3 regions of the Lelliottia sp. CFBP8978 genome follow, and region 3 is predicted to be linked to each of the others. Evidence: predicted binding sites of a transcription regulator. Region 3 holds the regulator's gene; each other region holds the start of a gene.

Region 1 (5,093 bases), 1.3 Mb from region 3:
GCATTAACCATCGTGACCGGAAAAGTCATGCTCTATCTGTTAGGCTATTTGATAGCGGTTATCGCCGGGTTCCTGTTTACCTGGCTGTTAGGGTTCAACGATCCAGAGGAGTAAGGTTTGGTTAATCACGAGCGTCGTGTCGTCTTTTTTGATTTAGATGGAACGCTACACCAACAAGATATGTTTGGCAGTTTCATGCGCTATCTGTTGCGTCGCCAGCCCCTGAATGCACTGCTCGTGCTGCCACTTTTACCCGTCATCGGCATTGCGCTTTTGATCAAAGGACGTGCGGCGCGCTGGCCAATGAGCCTGTTGCTGTGGGGATGCACTTTTGGCCATAGCGAAGCGCGGCTTAAACAGCTTGAGCAGGATTTTGTCCACTGGTTTCGCGGTCATGTCACCGCGTTTCCGGTGGTTCAGGACCGTCTCACCAATTATCTCAACGCCAATGACGCGGATATCTGGTTGATTACCGGTTCGCCGCAGCCGCTGGTGGAACAGGTCTATTTCGACACACCCTGGCTACCGCGGGTTAATCTGATCGCCACCCAAATGGATCGCCGATACGGTGGCTGGGTGCTGACCCTGCGCTGTCTGGGCCATGAAAAGGTGGTGCAACTGGAGAAAAAAATCGGCACACCGTTGCGTCTCTACAGCGGTTACAGCGACAGTAAACAAGACAACCCACTTCTTTACTTCTGCCAGCACCGCTGGCGCGTTACCCCGGCGGGCGATCTTCAGCAACTGGAATGATTTTGTGTATAAGCATAACGGGTGTGTATAATGCCGCCCGCTTTCCACTGGAGACCGTTGCGTTGTCTGATCCTGAACTCAACCATGAATACTGGATGCGCCATGCGCTCACGCTTGCCCAACGCGCCTGGGACGAGGGTGAAGTGCCCGTGGGCGCCGTTCTGGTACATAATAACCAGGTGATTGGGGAGGGATGGAACCGCCCGATTGGCCGCCACGATCCCACTGCGCATGCCGAAATCATGGCTCTGCGTCAGGGCGGCATGGTGCTGCAAAATTATCGTCTGCTGGATACCACGCTCTACGTCACTCTTGAGCCGTGCGTCATGTGCTCAGGCGCAATGGTGCATAGCCGCATCGGTACGCTGGTGTTTGGTGCGCGAGATGAAAAAACCGGCGCGGCGGGTTCACTGATGGATGTGCTTGGACACCCGGGCATGAATCATCAGGTACAGATTATCGACGGGGTGCTTGCACCAGAGTGTTCGGGGCTATTAAGTGATTTCTTTCGAATGCGCCGTCAGCAGAAAAAGCAACAAAAGGCTGAATTGAAGTCCTTGGGTGGTTGAGCTCGTGCACAGACACCACCGGGTAGCTCTGCGCCAGCTGTTTCGCTTCCGTCACTTCTTTTTCTTTCTCCATCAGATAACCTACCAGGCTTATCTGATACTTACGAATATTCTCCACGTAGGCGTACGCCTCATGTCCACGCGCGTATCCGTAGGTGAGCTTGTTGTACCAGGGTTTCTGGCTTAACAGCGGTAAACGCTGTTTTACGTCAGACCAGCTGTCAGGATTACCCTTCGTTTTGGCGGTCAACGCGCGGGCGTCAAGCATGTGCGCGTAGCCCATATTGTACGCCGCCAGCGCAAACCAGATCCGCTCTTCTTCCGGCACGGTTTCCGGCACTTTCGCCATCATATCCTGTAAATAACGCGCGCCGCCGCTGATGCTCTGTTCGGCGTCGGTACGGTCAGTCAGGCCGAGGCTCTGCGCCGTATTTTTGGTCAGCATCATCAGGCCGCGTACCCCGGTCGGCGAGGTGGCTTGCGCGTCCCAGTGCGATTCCTGATAAGAGATCGCCGCCAGCAGACGCCAGTCTATCTCCTGAGCATATTTCTCAAACAGCGGCTGCAGATCGGGCAGAACACTGTCCACGGCGCGCAGGAAGCTGCGGGTATCGACATAATCAAAATCGCCGCCATGACCGAGATATTTCTCCTCCAGCCGCGCGAGGATGCCGTCTTCGTTCATTGAATTGAAGAAATCGAGCATGGCGGCGGAAAGGGTCTGGTCATCATCGAGCGGACTAAACCAGGTGACGGGCTGCTCGTCGGTGACATCCAGCGCAACGGCAATCTCCGGGTGAACGCGCTGGAACAAACTGATTGCCACAGAATCGGCGATCGTATAGGCGAGCTTTTTGTCCTTCACCTGCTCCAGCAGCGCCGTGGTGCCCAGCTTTTCATCGACCTTCCAGCTGAGATCGGGATATTTCTTCTCTTTCAGCGAACGCAGGTCGTCAATCACCACATGGCCGGGGGCAATCGTCAGTTGCTGATCGTTAAGTGTGGCCAGTGAGCGTGGACGAACGCCGCCCACGCGATACACCAGCTGCTGTGACACAGAGTAGTAGGTCGGTCCCGGCTGATAGTTTTTACTGCGTTCGCTGTTATAGACCAGTCCGGCGGCCAGCATGTCGGCATCGCCGTTATCCAGATCGTCGAACAGCTGGCTGATATTCTGGCGTACGGTGATTTTGAGGTTAACGCCAAGATAGTCGGCAAACTGCTGCGCCAGCTCATAATCCAGGCCGGTGATTTTGCCGTTAATATTGTTGTAGGTGAGGGGCGAGTTGATGGTACTGACGCGCAGCTCCCCTCGCTCCTTAATTGCAGCGATGCGATTTTCGGCTTTGCCGAACCATGGGATTGATGGCCATAAGGCCGCTGCCAACAGCAAGGTCACAATGCCGATGAGCAGATAATTAATCTTTAATTTTTTCAATTAGTTAATTCTCTGCGCCGTGCGATGCCTCAGTATGCTGTAGCCATGTTAAGAATAAGGTTTGCTATTGAATGTGCGGCATTTTGCGTAAACTTGCGCCAGTTGGCAACCAATTAGAGAGTTTGGTCACATCAATTGATAAAGAACGGTATTGATTTTATTTCGACGCAAACGGTTTCGTCGGCGCTCAGGATTCTCTATAATGACGCCCGTTTTCCCCTTGCGCACACTGTAAGCGCCTCAGGCGCTTCGAAGACGAGAGACTTATGATGGAAATTCTGCGTGGTTCGCCTGCACTGTCTGCCTTCCGTATCAACAAACTGCTGGCACGTTTTCAGGCTGCCGATCTTCCGGTAAGCCATATTTACGCTGAGTATGTCCATTTTGCTGACCTGAATGCTCCATTAAATGCGCAGCAACAGGCGCAGCTCGAACGTTTGCTCAAGTATGGACCGAGTTTGAGCAGCCATGCGCCAACCGGCAAACTGATCCTGGCGACACCTCGCCCTGGCACCATCTCCCCCTGGTCTTCTAAAGCCACCGACATCGCCCACAACTGCGGGCTGACCCGGATTAATCGTCTGGAGCGCGGCGTGGCGTATTACGTTGAAGCCTCGACCCTGACGAAAGAACAATGGCAGACGGTTGCCGATGAACTGCACGATCGCATGATGGAGAGCGTGTTTGCCTCTCTGGACGACGCGCAGCAACTGTTCTCCCACCATCAACCCGCACCTGTTCAAAGCGTGGATTTGCTGGGGCAGGGCCGTCAGGCGCTGATTGACGCTAACTTGCGTTTAGGGCTGGCGCTGGCGGATGATGAGATTGATTACCTGCAGGATGCGTTCGTTAAGCTGAACCGCAACCCGAACGATATCGAACTCTATATGTTTGCGCAGGCCAACTCTGAGCACTGCCGTCATAAAATTTTTAATGCCGACTGGATTATCGACGGCGAAGAACAGCCGAAGTCGCTGTTCAAAATGATCAAAAACACCTTTGAACAGACTCCGGATCACGTGCTGTCGGCTTATAAAGACAACGCGGCGGTGATGGAAGGTTCCGAGGTTGGCCGCTTCTTCGCCGACCGCGAAGCAGGGCGCTATGATTTCCATCAGGAGCCGGCGCACATCCTGATGAAAGTGGAAACCCATAACCACCCGACGGCAATTTCGCCATGGCCAGGCGCTGCGACCGGTTCCGGCGGTGAAATCCGTGATGAAGGCGCGACCGGGCGCGGTGCAAAACCAAAAGCGGGCCTGGTGGGCTTTTCGGTGTCTAACCTGCGTATTCCGGGCTTTGAACAGCCGTGGGAAGAAGATTTCGGTAAGCCGGAGCGCATTGTTACCGCACTCGACATCATGACCGAAGGCCCCCTCGGCGGCGCGGCGTTTAACAACGAGTTTGGTCGCCCGGCGCTGAACGGCTACTTCCGTACCTATGAAGAGAAAGTGGATAGCCACAACGGCGAAGAGCTGCGCGGCTACCACAAGCCGATCATGCTGGCGGGCGGGATCGGTAATATCCGTGCCGATCACGTGCAAAAAGGCGAGATCACCGTTGGCGCCAAACTGATCGTGCTGGGTGGCCCGGCAATGAATATCGGGCTGGGCGGTGGCGCGGCATCATCTATGGCCTCTGGCCAGTCTGATGCGGATCTGGATTTTGCCTCTGTGCAGCGTGACAACCCGGAGATGGAGCGTCGTTGCCAGGAAGTGATCGACCGCTGCTGGCAGCTTGGGGATGCAAACCCAATCCTGTTCATCCATGACGTCGGTGCGGGCGGTTTGTCAAACGCCATGCCGGAGCTGGTGAGCGACGGCGGGCGCGGCGGACGCTTTAACCTGCGTGACATCCTGAGCGATGAACCAGGAATGAGCCCGCTGGAAATCTGGTGTAACGAATCTCAGGAACGCTATGTGCTGGCGGTTTCCCCCGATCAGCTGCCGCTGTTTGATGAACTGTGCCGCCGCGAACGCGCACCGTATGCGGTGATCGGCGAAGCCACAGAAGCGCTGCACCTGAGCATGAACGATCCGCATTTTGACAATCAGCCGATTGATCTGCCGCTGGATGTGCTGCTGGGCAAAACGCCGAAAATGACCCGCGACGTGCAAACCCGTCAAGCTGCGGGCAAAGCGCTGGATCTGCACGGAATCACGATGGCTGATGCCGTGAACCGTATTCTGCATCTGCCGGCGGTGGCTGAGAAAACCTTCCTTGTTACGATCGGCGATCGCTCGGTAACCGGCATGGTGGCGCGTGACCAGATGGTGGGACCGTGGCAGATCCCGGTGGCGAACTGCGCAGTGACCACCGCGAGCCTGGACAGC
Region 2 (5,093 bases), 1.8 Mb from region 3:
CGCTGTTGAGCCACTCCGGAAGCGGATCCATCCACAGGGTTTTCCAGTTTTGCGGAAGCGTGTATTCCAGCCCGGCCACGGCAACATCGTCCAGCACCAGCGCTTTACCGTTACGCAGCCAGTTACCGGACGTGCGCACCATGCCCCCTTCCCAGCGGGAGGTGAACTGGCGCAGCGCAATGCCCTGTGGCGAGAATTCCGCATTCATAATCGGGTCGAAAAGATGCAGAGAACCATAGATCAATTCGCTGGCATTCATGGATAAACGCCCTTCCTGGCTCTGCCAGTCGCCTTTACTTAACGTGAGATTACGCAGGCTTAAATCAAGGTCGGTCACTGCCCAGTCCGGTCCTTGCAGACGTGCGTCGGTGACCTCCAGGCGACCAATTTGCAGCGAAGGCAGCGTGGTAATGGGCGCAAAGAAATCCATGAATGATTTGTCGCTTTGCAGACGAATGTCGTTCAGGCGCATAGTGTCGATGACCCAGCCCCCGTCAGCGTTACGCCGCGCGGTGCCGGTCAGCGAGCCACGGGCCATATCGGCGCCGATAGTGCCCAAATTCACCTCTTTGTCGTTCAACTCGCCCTGGATCAGCACATTGCTCGCAGGCACGCCATTGAGGGTGAGGGATCCGGCGCTCATCTGAATCTGCGCTTTTTTGCCGAGCACATTGCCTGCTTCCGGCTGCCAGGGGCTCACGCCGCCTGTTACTTTCTGCGCACTCAGATCCCACGCAGTATTGGGGCTGTTAAACGCCATGTTATTCAGCTGCAGGCGGTCGGCCTGGAAGGGGAGCGGAGCGGTCTGCGGCGAGAGATTGAGCGTGCCATCGGTCAGGGTGATGGTATCCATATGCACGGGATCGGTGAGCTGGCGACTGCTCAGGCCAATATCGACCGTTTTTGCCACCAGTGTGGCCGGTTTGCCGTCGCGACCAAAGGTGACATTTTCCAGAATGAGGTGAGAAGGGGATGAAAACCGGTGATCCATCAGATCAAAATTGAGTTCGTAATCGGTATTAACCGTCACCCAACTGCTCACCTGAGCCGCGCCCCAGCGGGTCTGAATAAGAAAATAAAAGGCCAGGACTGCGATCATGACCGCAATCAAAATCCAGAGGAGTAGCTTTCCAATAAATTTCATCGTCTTCCATCCCGTCAAACGCACATAGAGGAGTTATGCACGATTTATGCGCAATGCTCAAGGCGGGATTCGTGTCATTAGGTATCACGGCAGGCAATGAGAGCCTGCCGTGATAACCGTTAGTTTTTTTCAGGCGGGAAAACGAGGTTCAGAATGATGGCAGTGATGCCGCCAGCGGCAATCCCCGAGGAGAGCAGATTTTTCACCCAGTCTGGCGCAAATTGCAGGATCAGCGGCTGCTGAGAAACCCCCAGGCCTACGGCCAGGGAGAGCGCGATAATCATGATCGCACGGCGGTTTAACGGCTCACGGGAGACAATACGCACGCCGGAAGCGGCGATAGTGCCGAACATCACCAGCGTTGCACCGCCCAGCACCGGTTCAGGAATGTGCTGCACAAAACCACTCACCGCCGGGAACAGTCCGAGGACGATCAGCATCAGCGCAACCACAAAGCCCACGTAGCGGCTGGCTACGCCGGTCAACTGGATCACGCCGTTATTCTGGCCGAAGCAGGAATTCGGGAAGGTGTTGAATACGGCCGAGACAAACGAGTTCAGGCCATTCGCCAGCACGCCGCCTTTTAAGCGTTTCATATAGAGCGGGCCAGAAACGGGCTGTTCTGAGACGTCTGAGGTGGCCGTGATGTCGCCGATGGTTTCCAGCGAGGTAATCATAAATACCAGCATCAGCGGCAGCAGCAGGCTCCAGTCGATACCTAAGCCGTAATACAGCGGCGTCGGGACCATGATCAGCGGGCTGTTGGCTGGAGCGGTGTTCTCCGGCAGCATGCCCAGCGCCCAGGCCATCAGATATCCGGCCGCCATCGCGATCACCAGAGAAGCCACACGCAGGTACGGGTTACGCTGACGGTTGAGCAGAATAATAATTGCCAGCACCACGCCCGCCAGCAGCAGGTTTTTCGGTGCGCCAAAGGTGTGGTCGCTCATGGCCGCATAGCCGCCGCCGATAGAGGTCAGGCCTACCTGAATCAATGACAGGCCGATAATCATGACCACTACGCCGGAAACCAGCGGCGTGATCACCCGGCGCGCCAGATGCAGGACGCGGGAGATCACCATTTCCGTACAGCTTGCCAGCATCAGCGTGCCAAACAGCGCCGCCATCATCGTCGGCACATCGGCACCGCCGGTTTTCAGTGCTGTTCCACCCATGATCAGCGGAGCCACAAAGTTAAAGCTGGTGCCCTGAATCGAGAGCAGCCCTGACCCGACCGGACCCCAGGCTTTAATTTGAATAATCGAGGCTACACCGGATGCAAACAGCGACATGCTGATGATGTGTTGAGTGTCCTGGGCGGGTAATCCCAGCGCCTGGCAAATCAGCAGGGCAGGTGTGATAACGGCCACGAACATCGCCAGCAGGTGCTGACATGCTGCGAACAGAGTCTGTGCCAGAGGCGGGCGGTCTTCAAGGCGGTAAATTAATTCACTATTATATTGAACCTGCGCAATCGGTTGCGCATCTGGCGACTCTACGGCGTTAACGGACATCGGCGGCAATCCCACGGTGGAAAAGCGGGCATTTTATCTGACCGAATGGTAAAAGCAAACGATTGCATTTAAAAAATTTAAAAGCGTATCTGGCGGGATTTATCAGGCGTTGGAATAACGTTCGGTTTCCGGCATCCAGCGCTCAATCAATGCGGCGGCCTGGGCAGGATGGCGTTCATGAATGTAGCGTGCAAGCCTTTGAACTTCCGGGATGAGAGACTGATCGCGCAGCAAGTCGGCGACTTTGAATTCGGCATTACCGGTCTGGCGAGTGCCTAACAGTTCACCAGGCCCACGGATCTCAAGATCTTTTTGCGCAATCACAAAGCCGTCATTGCTGTCGCGCAGGACCTGCAGGCGCATTTGTGCCGTTTTGGAAAGCGGGGATTTGAACAGCAGCACGCAGTGGGAAGCGACTGCACCACGGCCAACGCGGCCCCGCAGCTGGTGGAGTTGCGCAAGACCCAGACGCTCCGGGTTTTCGATGATCATCAGGCTGGCGTTGGGGACATCCACACCCACTTCGATGACCGTTGTGGCGATCAGCAAATGCAAATCGCCCTGTTTGAACGACTGCATCACGGATTGTTTTTCCGAGGGTTTCATACGGCCATGCACCAGTCCGACGTTCAGCTCGGGTAGCGCCAGCTTCAGCTCTTCCCACGTCGCCTCTGCGGCCTGGGCTTCCAGCAGGTCGGACTCTTCAATGAGTGTGCAAACCCAATATGCCTGTCTGCCTTCCTGAGTGCAGGCATGGCGTACTCGTTCGATGATCTCTGAGCGGCGCGTGTCCGGGATAGCCACCGTGGTGACCGGCGTTCGTCCCGGAGGGAGTTCGTCGATAGTCGATGTATCCAGATCGGCATAGGCGGTCATCGCCAGTGTTCGTGGGATGGGAGTGGCCGTCATGATCAGCTGGTGAGGGTGAAAGCCTTGTTGAAGCCCTTTTTCCCACAGCGCCAGCCGCTGATGCACGCCAAAGCGGTGCTGTTCGTCGATGATCACCAGCGCAAGGCCGTTAAACTGCACCTGTTCCTGGAAAATAGCGTGGGTACCGACAATCATCTGTACCTGACCGCTGGCGATGGCTTCCTGTTGCGCAAGACGTGCTTTGCCTTTTTGCTTTCCGGCCAGCCAGCCCACTTCAATGCCAAGCGGGGCGAACCAGTGACGGAAGTTATTGGCGTGTTGCTCGGCAAGCAGTTCTGTCGGTGCCATCAGCGCCACCTGTTTACCGTGAGCAATGGCGCGCAATGCAGCCAGCGCGGCAACCAGCGTTTTACCGGAACCTACGTCTCCCTGAACCAGGCGCATCATCGGCACGTCGAGCGCCATATCGCGTTCGATCTCTGCGGTGACCCGCGCCTGTGCGCCAGTCGGTTTGAAAGGCAGCGAGGCCAGAAGCTTATTTTTTAACGCATCGCTTACAGCAAGGGATTGCGCATGAAAACGCTGGGCACCGGCGCGAAGCGCCAGCATGCTTAGGTTATGTGCCAGCAACTCTTCAAGAATAAGCCGACGCTGTGCCGGGTGCTGGCCGCTTTCTAGATCGCTGAGCTGTAAAGAGGGCGGCGGGCGGTGCAGTGTGCGAATAGCTTCCGGCAGGCTCATCATCCCCTGTGCCAGCTCGGGCGGCAGCAGCTCGGTAATGGCGCAAGTATCGAGCAGTTCAAGCGCCTGATCGGTAAGTTTGCGCAGCGTTGCCTGTTTAACGCCTTCGGTCGTGGGATAAACTGGAGTGAGTGTCTCTTGCAGTTCCGGCGTACTGAGATCGCCCTGCACGCGGTATTCCGGGTGGATCATCTCCGCGCCGTATTTGCCTCGTTTGGCTTCGCCATACGCCAGCACCCGACGCCCTGCGGCGAGGCTATTTTTCATCGCCGCGCTGAAGTTAAAGAATCGCATGGTGAGAATGCCGGAACCATCACTGATCTGACACGTCATCATTCGGCGGCCGCCAAAAGAGATATTACAGTTCAGGACTTCGCCTTCCACGGTGGCGTAGATACCAGGTAGCAGATCGCCGATGGCATAAAGCTGGGTGCGATCTTCGTATCGCAAAGGGAGATGCAGGAGCAGATCCTGCACGGTGTGCAGACCGATTTTTGCCAGCTTATTGCTTTGCGCCGCGCCAACGCCCGTTAGCGTATTCAGCGGAACGGCATCGAGCAGGCGGCCGTTCATTACTCTTCATCCTTCAGGCGGTCTTCATTTCTTCCGGCTACATAGCGCGCGGGATTGTGCTCATTTATCGTAGCAGTGACGCCGGGATGATTGCGGGTTTCCTGGGATGATTGCATTGTTGTCCACCACGCGGCATCGGCTTCGATTTCACCTTGTGCGTTGACGTGGGGATAGGGCAGGTTTTTTTGCTTTGCGACGCGGGCAAGGACAGGATAACCCCCCTCGAACAACAGACGCTGCTGTTCATCTTC
Region 3 (5,093 bases):
CGATCAAGAACTTTGGTTCTGGCTGGACCTGGCTGGTGAAAGAGGCCGACGGCAAACTGGCTATCGTCTCTACCTCAAACGCGGGCACACCACTGACCACCAGCGCCACGCCGCTGATGACCGTCGATGTGTGGGAACATGCCTACTACATTGATTACCGTAACGCGCGCCCGAACTACCTTGAGCATTTCTGGGCGCTGGTTAACTGGCAATTTGTTGCGAAGAACTTCGCATCATAAGAGACACGCAGAAGGGGCTCCCCTTCTGCGTTTTTTCATGACTCTGTCGCGCTTACCGGTTCCGGCTGTTTACGGCCCGACACCAGCACCAGTAGCAGACCCAGCGCCGCAATGATCGCCCCCATCACCGGAACAAAGCTGTATCCCAGGCCGCCGGAGATCACCGCACCGCCCGCTGCCGCCCCCAGCGCATTACCCAGATTAAACGCCCCGATATTGACGGATGACGAAAGCCCCGGTGCTTCGTGGGCAACGCGCATCACACGCATCTGCAGCGGCGGAACAACCGCAAAAGTTGCCGCGCCCCACACCACCATAGCAATAGCCGCCCCAAACTCGTTGCGCGCCAACCAGGGAATCGCCACCATGATAACGATCAGCAGCGTTAAAAAGCCTTTCAGCGTACCGCTGACCGAACGATCCGCCAGCTTGCCGCCCAGATAGTTGCCAATGGAGAAACCTACGCCAATCAGCACCAGCATGGCCGTCACAAAGATCGGAGTGGCGTGCGTAATATCATGCAGAACCGGGGAAATATAGGTATAGAGCGTGAACATTGCGCCTGCGCCTAATACCGTCGTGAGCAGAGCCGACAGCACCTGCGGACGAACCAGCACCGACAACTCTTTACGGACATCAGGCCGCTCGCCCGCTTCTCCTTTTGGCAGCGAGAAGAACAATGCCACCATCGCAACGACACCTAACAGCGCCGTAGCGAGGAACGACATCCGCCAGCCAATGACCTCGCCCAGCCAGGTCGCCGCCGGAACACCGCCAATATTGGCAATGGTCAGCCCCATAAACATGGTGGCAACCGCGCTGGCCTGTTTGTGTTTTGGCACCACGCTTGCAGCCACCACCGAGCCGAGGCCAAAGAACGCGCCGTGGTTCAGGCTGGTCAGAATGCGTGACAGCAGCAGCGTGGTGTAATCAGGAGCCATCGCCGAGAGCACGTTGCCCAGCGTAAAAATCGCCATCAGGAAAATAAGGGCATTGCGGCGTGCGCGATGAGACAGCAGCAGCGTCATCAGAGGCGCACCAATCATCACGCCAATGGCGTAGGCGCTGATCAGCATACCCGCCGCCGGAATAGAGACGTCTACCCCTCTGGCAATAACCGGCAACAGCCCCATTGGGGAAAACTCGGTGGTGCCAATCCCAAAAGCGCCAATCGCCAGGGCCAGCAGAGGAAAATTGATTTTCATTGTTCAACTCCGGATGCCGTGTCATTACGCGACACAGAACTAAGAAGTCAAAAGCATGACATCAATCACAAAAAATGAGAAGTTAACAAATCAGCAAAAGATTTTTGCAATAAGGGTAACAATCAGAGAGGAGAACGAGGGAGAGTCTCTCCCCCGTTTAAATCAGTGCAGTGCAGCGGTCAGACCCGCAGCGACAATCAGAGCCAGAACAATAATAGTTGTCGTCAGCGAAAACTTAAGATCGGTACTCATCAATTTTTCTCCTTTTAATCTCCCCACGAATAGTGAGCTTGCTCATTTTTACACAGTTTACCCCAAAAATCTTCCTGGATTTAGGCTGATAACCGTTTTTGCTCTTCCCCTTTTCATCAAGATGAGACAAAATTCCACGCTAAATTTATAAGCGTACCGGCCACTGACCCCCTCCTGACGTTCTGAGTCGTTTTCCCGGCGTATCGCAATTTACATTGCGAGATAAGGGTGAGAGAAGGCAAACGTTTACCTTTAAGTATTTCAGGAGTTTAAGATATGGTCTGGAGTGACATGTAATGGCAACAATCAAAGATGTGGCGAAACGCGCAAACGTTTCCACTACAACCGTATCACATGTAATTAACAAAACCCGTTTCGTTGCGGAAGAAACGCGCAACGCGGTGTGGGCGGCGATCAAGGAACTGCACTACTCCCCCAGTGCCGTTGCGCGTAGCCTGAAAGTCAACCACACCAAATCTATCGGCCTGCTGGCCACCAGTAGCGAAGCGGCCTATTTTGCCGAGATCATCGAAGCGGTCGAGAAAAACTGTTTCCAGAAAGGCTATACCCTGATTCTGGGCAATGCCTGGAACAGCCAGGAAAAACAACGCGCGTATCTGTCGATGATGGCGCAGAAACGCGTCGACGGCCTGCTGGTGATGTGTTCTGAATACCCGGAGTCAGTACTTTCCATGCTGGAGGAGTACCGCCACATTCCGATGGTGGTGATGGACTGGGGTGATACCCGCGCTGATTTTACTGATTCCGTCAACGACAACGCCTTTGAAGGCGGCTACATGGCGGGCCGCTATCTGATTGAGCGCGGTCATCGTGAAATCGGCGTGATCCCGGGTCCGCTTGAGCGCAATACCGGCGCTGGGCGTCTTGCTGGTTTTATGAAAGCGATGGAAGAAGCGCTGATCACCGTGCCAGAAAACTGGATTGTACAGGGCGACTTCGAGCCGGAATCCGGCTATCGCGCGATGCAGCAGATCGTCTCCCAGTCGCACCGTCCAACCGCGGTCTTTATCGGTGGTGATATTATGGCGATGGGGGCTCTTTGCGCAGCCGATGAGCTCGGTTTGCGCGTGCCGCAGGACATTTCCGTGATCGGGTACGATAACGTGCGCAACGCCCGCTACTTCACCCCGGCGCTGACAACCATTCACCAGCCGAAAGACTCGCTGGGTGAAACAGCCTTTAATATGCTGATGGACCGCATCGTCAGCAAACGTGAAGAATCACAGTCGATTGAAGTACACCCGCGTCTGATCGAACGCCGTTCAGTTGCAGATGGTCCGTTCCGCGACTATCGCCGTTAATCTGAGGGGAGCCGGTTACTCCGGCTCCTTCAGCCACTCTTTGTTCAGCGTTTCACTGTCCCCCAGATAATCCAGCAGCCACGCCAGCGCAGGCGACATATCGTTTTGTTGCCAGGTCAGACAGCATGCCGCATCCGGGAAGGGATTTTCCAGCGTCAACGCCACCCACTCGCCGCGATCGATGCGAGGGCGAGCGAAGTGAACCGGCACCATCCCCACGCACAGCCCGGCGGAGAGACAAGTTGCCGAGGACTCCCAGTCTGGCGCAACCACGCGTCGCTGGTTATCCAGTAGCCAGGTAATGCGTTTAGGCAGCGAGCGGGAGGTATCCTCCAGCACCAGTGAAGGCCAGTTGCGCAACGTATCATCGCTCAGCGGGCCGTCCATTGCCGCCAGCGGATGATGGCGGGCGACAACGCAGGTCCAGCTCAATGAGCCCATATCCCGAAACGCATAGCGCCCACCCACCGGGATCGCCTGCGTCGCCCCGATCGCCATCTCTACCCTGCCATCCGACAGCGCATCCCACACGCCATTAAATACCTCCTGCGAGACGCGAAGTTCTACGTCCGAGAAATGGCGATAGAAGTCGACGATCATCTGCCGGGTGCGTTCGGGTTTAACGATATTATCAACCGCAATAGACAGATGCCCGCGCCAGCCATTGGCAATCTGCTGGCACTGTTCTCGCGTGATCATCATTTTTTTGATAACAGAGCGCCCTTCTTTCAAAAACCACGCGCCTGCTGGCGTTAGAACCACGTCGCGGTGACGACGCTCAAACAGCGGAACCGCCAGCCACTCTTCCAGCTGACGCACCGTATAGCTGATAGCAGAAGGAACGCGATGCAGCTCTTGCGCCGCACCGCTAAAGCTGCCATTGCGAGCGACCGCATCTACCACTTCCAGGGAATATTCAGACCACATTTTTTGCCTGCAAAATTTTTGAATGCAACCGCCAAATATTAGCGTTTCACAAGGCAGATTGCACTCCCTACACTTTGCGCCAGTGTGTACCTGCCTTCTTAGGAAAATATAACAATGCAACCCAACAAAGGATTTTTGGTCTGGCTCGGCGGCTTAAGCGTGCTGGGCTTTTTGGCCACCGATATGTATCTGCCCGCGTTCGCCGCGATGCAGGCCGATCTCCAGACGCCTGCTGCAGCCATCAGCGCCAGCCTGAGCGTGTTTCTGGCCGGCTTTGCCTTCGCCCAGCTGCTCTGGGGACCACTTTCTGACCGCTATGGCCGCAAGCCTGTGTTACTGATCGGCCTGGCTATTTTCGCGGCCGGTTGCCTCGGGATGCTGTGGGTGCGCGATGCCACCTGGCTGCTGGTCCTGCGTTTTGTTCAGGCCTTTGGCGTGTGTGCCGCCGCCGTCACCTGGCAGGCGCTGGTCACGGATTATTATCCGGCCTCACGGGTAAACCGTATTTTTGCCACCATTATGCCGCTGGTGGGTCTTTCTCCGGCGCTGGCACCGCTGCTCGGCAGCTGGATCCTGGTGCATTTTGACTGGCAGGCCATCTTTGCTACGTTGTTCATCATTACGCTGGCCTTAATGTTGCCGGCCTTGACGCTGAAACCTGCGCCGGCCAAAACCGCTGAGAATAATGAAAGCCGGGTAACCTTCCTGTCGCTTCTGCGTTCGCGCGCTTATCGCGGCAATGTGCTGATTTACGCCGCCTGTTCTGCCAGTTTTTTTGCCTGGCTCACCGGGTCGCCATTCATTCTGCATGAGATGGGTTACAGCCCGGCAGTGATTGGTCTGAGCTACGTCCCACAGACGATTGCTTTCCTGGTGGGCGGGTATGGTTGCCGCGCGGCGCTGCAAAAATGGCAGGGTCACCAGATGCTCCCCTGGCTTCTGGTTCTGTATGCCGCCAGCGTGATCGGCACATGGGCTGTCGGGTTTATACCCGGCGCGTCGTTGGTCGAAATCCTGATCCCGTTCTGTGTGATGGCCGTGGCTAACGGTGCTATCTACCCTATCGTGGTGGCCCAGGCTCTGCGCCCGTTCCCACAGGCAACCGGCCGCGCCGCAGCACTGCAAAACACTCTGCAATTGGGTCTGTG

Evidence for each region. The regulator PurR, encoded in region 3, represses purine synthesis genes. The targets are predictions, from matches to a motif close to CANGCAAACGTTTGCNTG.
Region 1: purL (phosphoribosylformylglycinamidine synthase) is a predicted target of PurR. The motif match lies at 2,925-2,942, and genes of this name have one in related genera.
Region 2: SOM82_RS00345 (nucleobase:cation symporter-2 family protein) is a predicted target of PurR. The motif match lies at 2,710-2,727, and genes of this name have one in related genera.

Annotation. Positions count from the first base shown of each region.
Region 1 covers NZ_CM188253.1:3,175,948-3,181,040, reverse strand. Annotated here, with positions in the region: gene SOM82_RS14945 (PTS transporter subunit EIIC) at 1-114, shown strand, start outside; gene yfhb (phosphatidylglycerophosphatase C) at 118-753, shown strand; gene tadA (tRNA adenosine(34) deaminase TadA) at 816-1,322, shown strand; gene mltF (membrane-bound lytic murein transglycosylase MltF) at 1,210-2,760, opposite strand; gene purL (phosphoribosylformylglycinamidine synthase) at 3,027-5,093, shown strand, end outside.
Region 2 covers NZ_CM188253.1:75,686-80,778, forward strand. Annotated here, with positions in the region: gene SOM82_RS00340 (AsmA family protein) at 1-1,144, opposite strand, end outside; gene SOM82_RS00345 (nucleobase:cation symporter-2 family protein) at 1,264-2,658, opposite strand; gene recG (ATP-dependent DNA helicase RecG) at 2,761-4,842, opposite strand; gene trmH (tRNA (guanosine(18)-2'-O)-methyltransferase TrmH) at 4,842-5,093, opposite strand, start outside.
Region 3 covers NZ_CM188253.1:1,924,719-1,929,811, reverse strand. Annotated here, with positions in the region: gene sodB (superoxide dismutase [Fe]) at 1-239, shown strand, start outside; gene SOM82_RS09050 (MFS transporter) at 275-1,444, opposite strand; gene cydH (cytochrome bd-I oxidase subunit CydH) at 1,607-1,696, opposite strand; gene purR (HTH-type transcriptional repressor PurR) at 1,993-3,018, shown strand; gene punR (DNA-binding transcriptional activator PunR) at 3,034-3,945, opposite strand; gene punC (purine nucleoside transporter PunC) at 4,060-5,093, shown strand, end outside.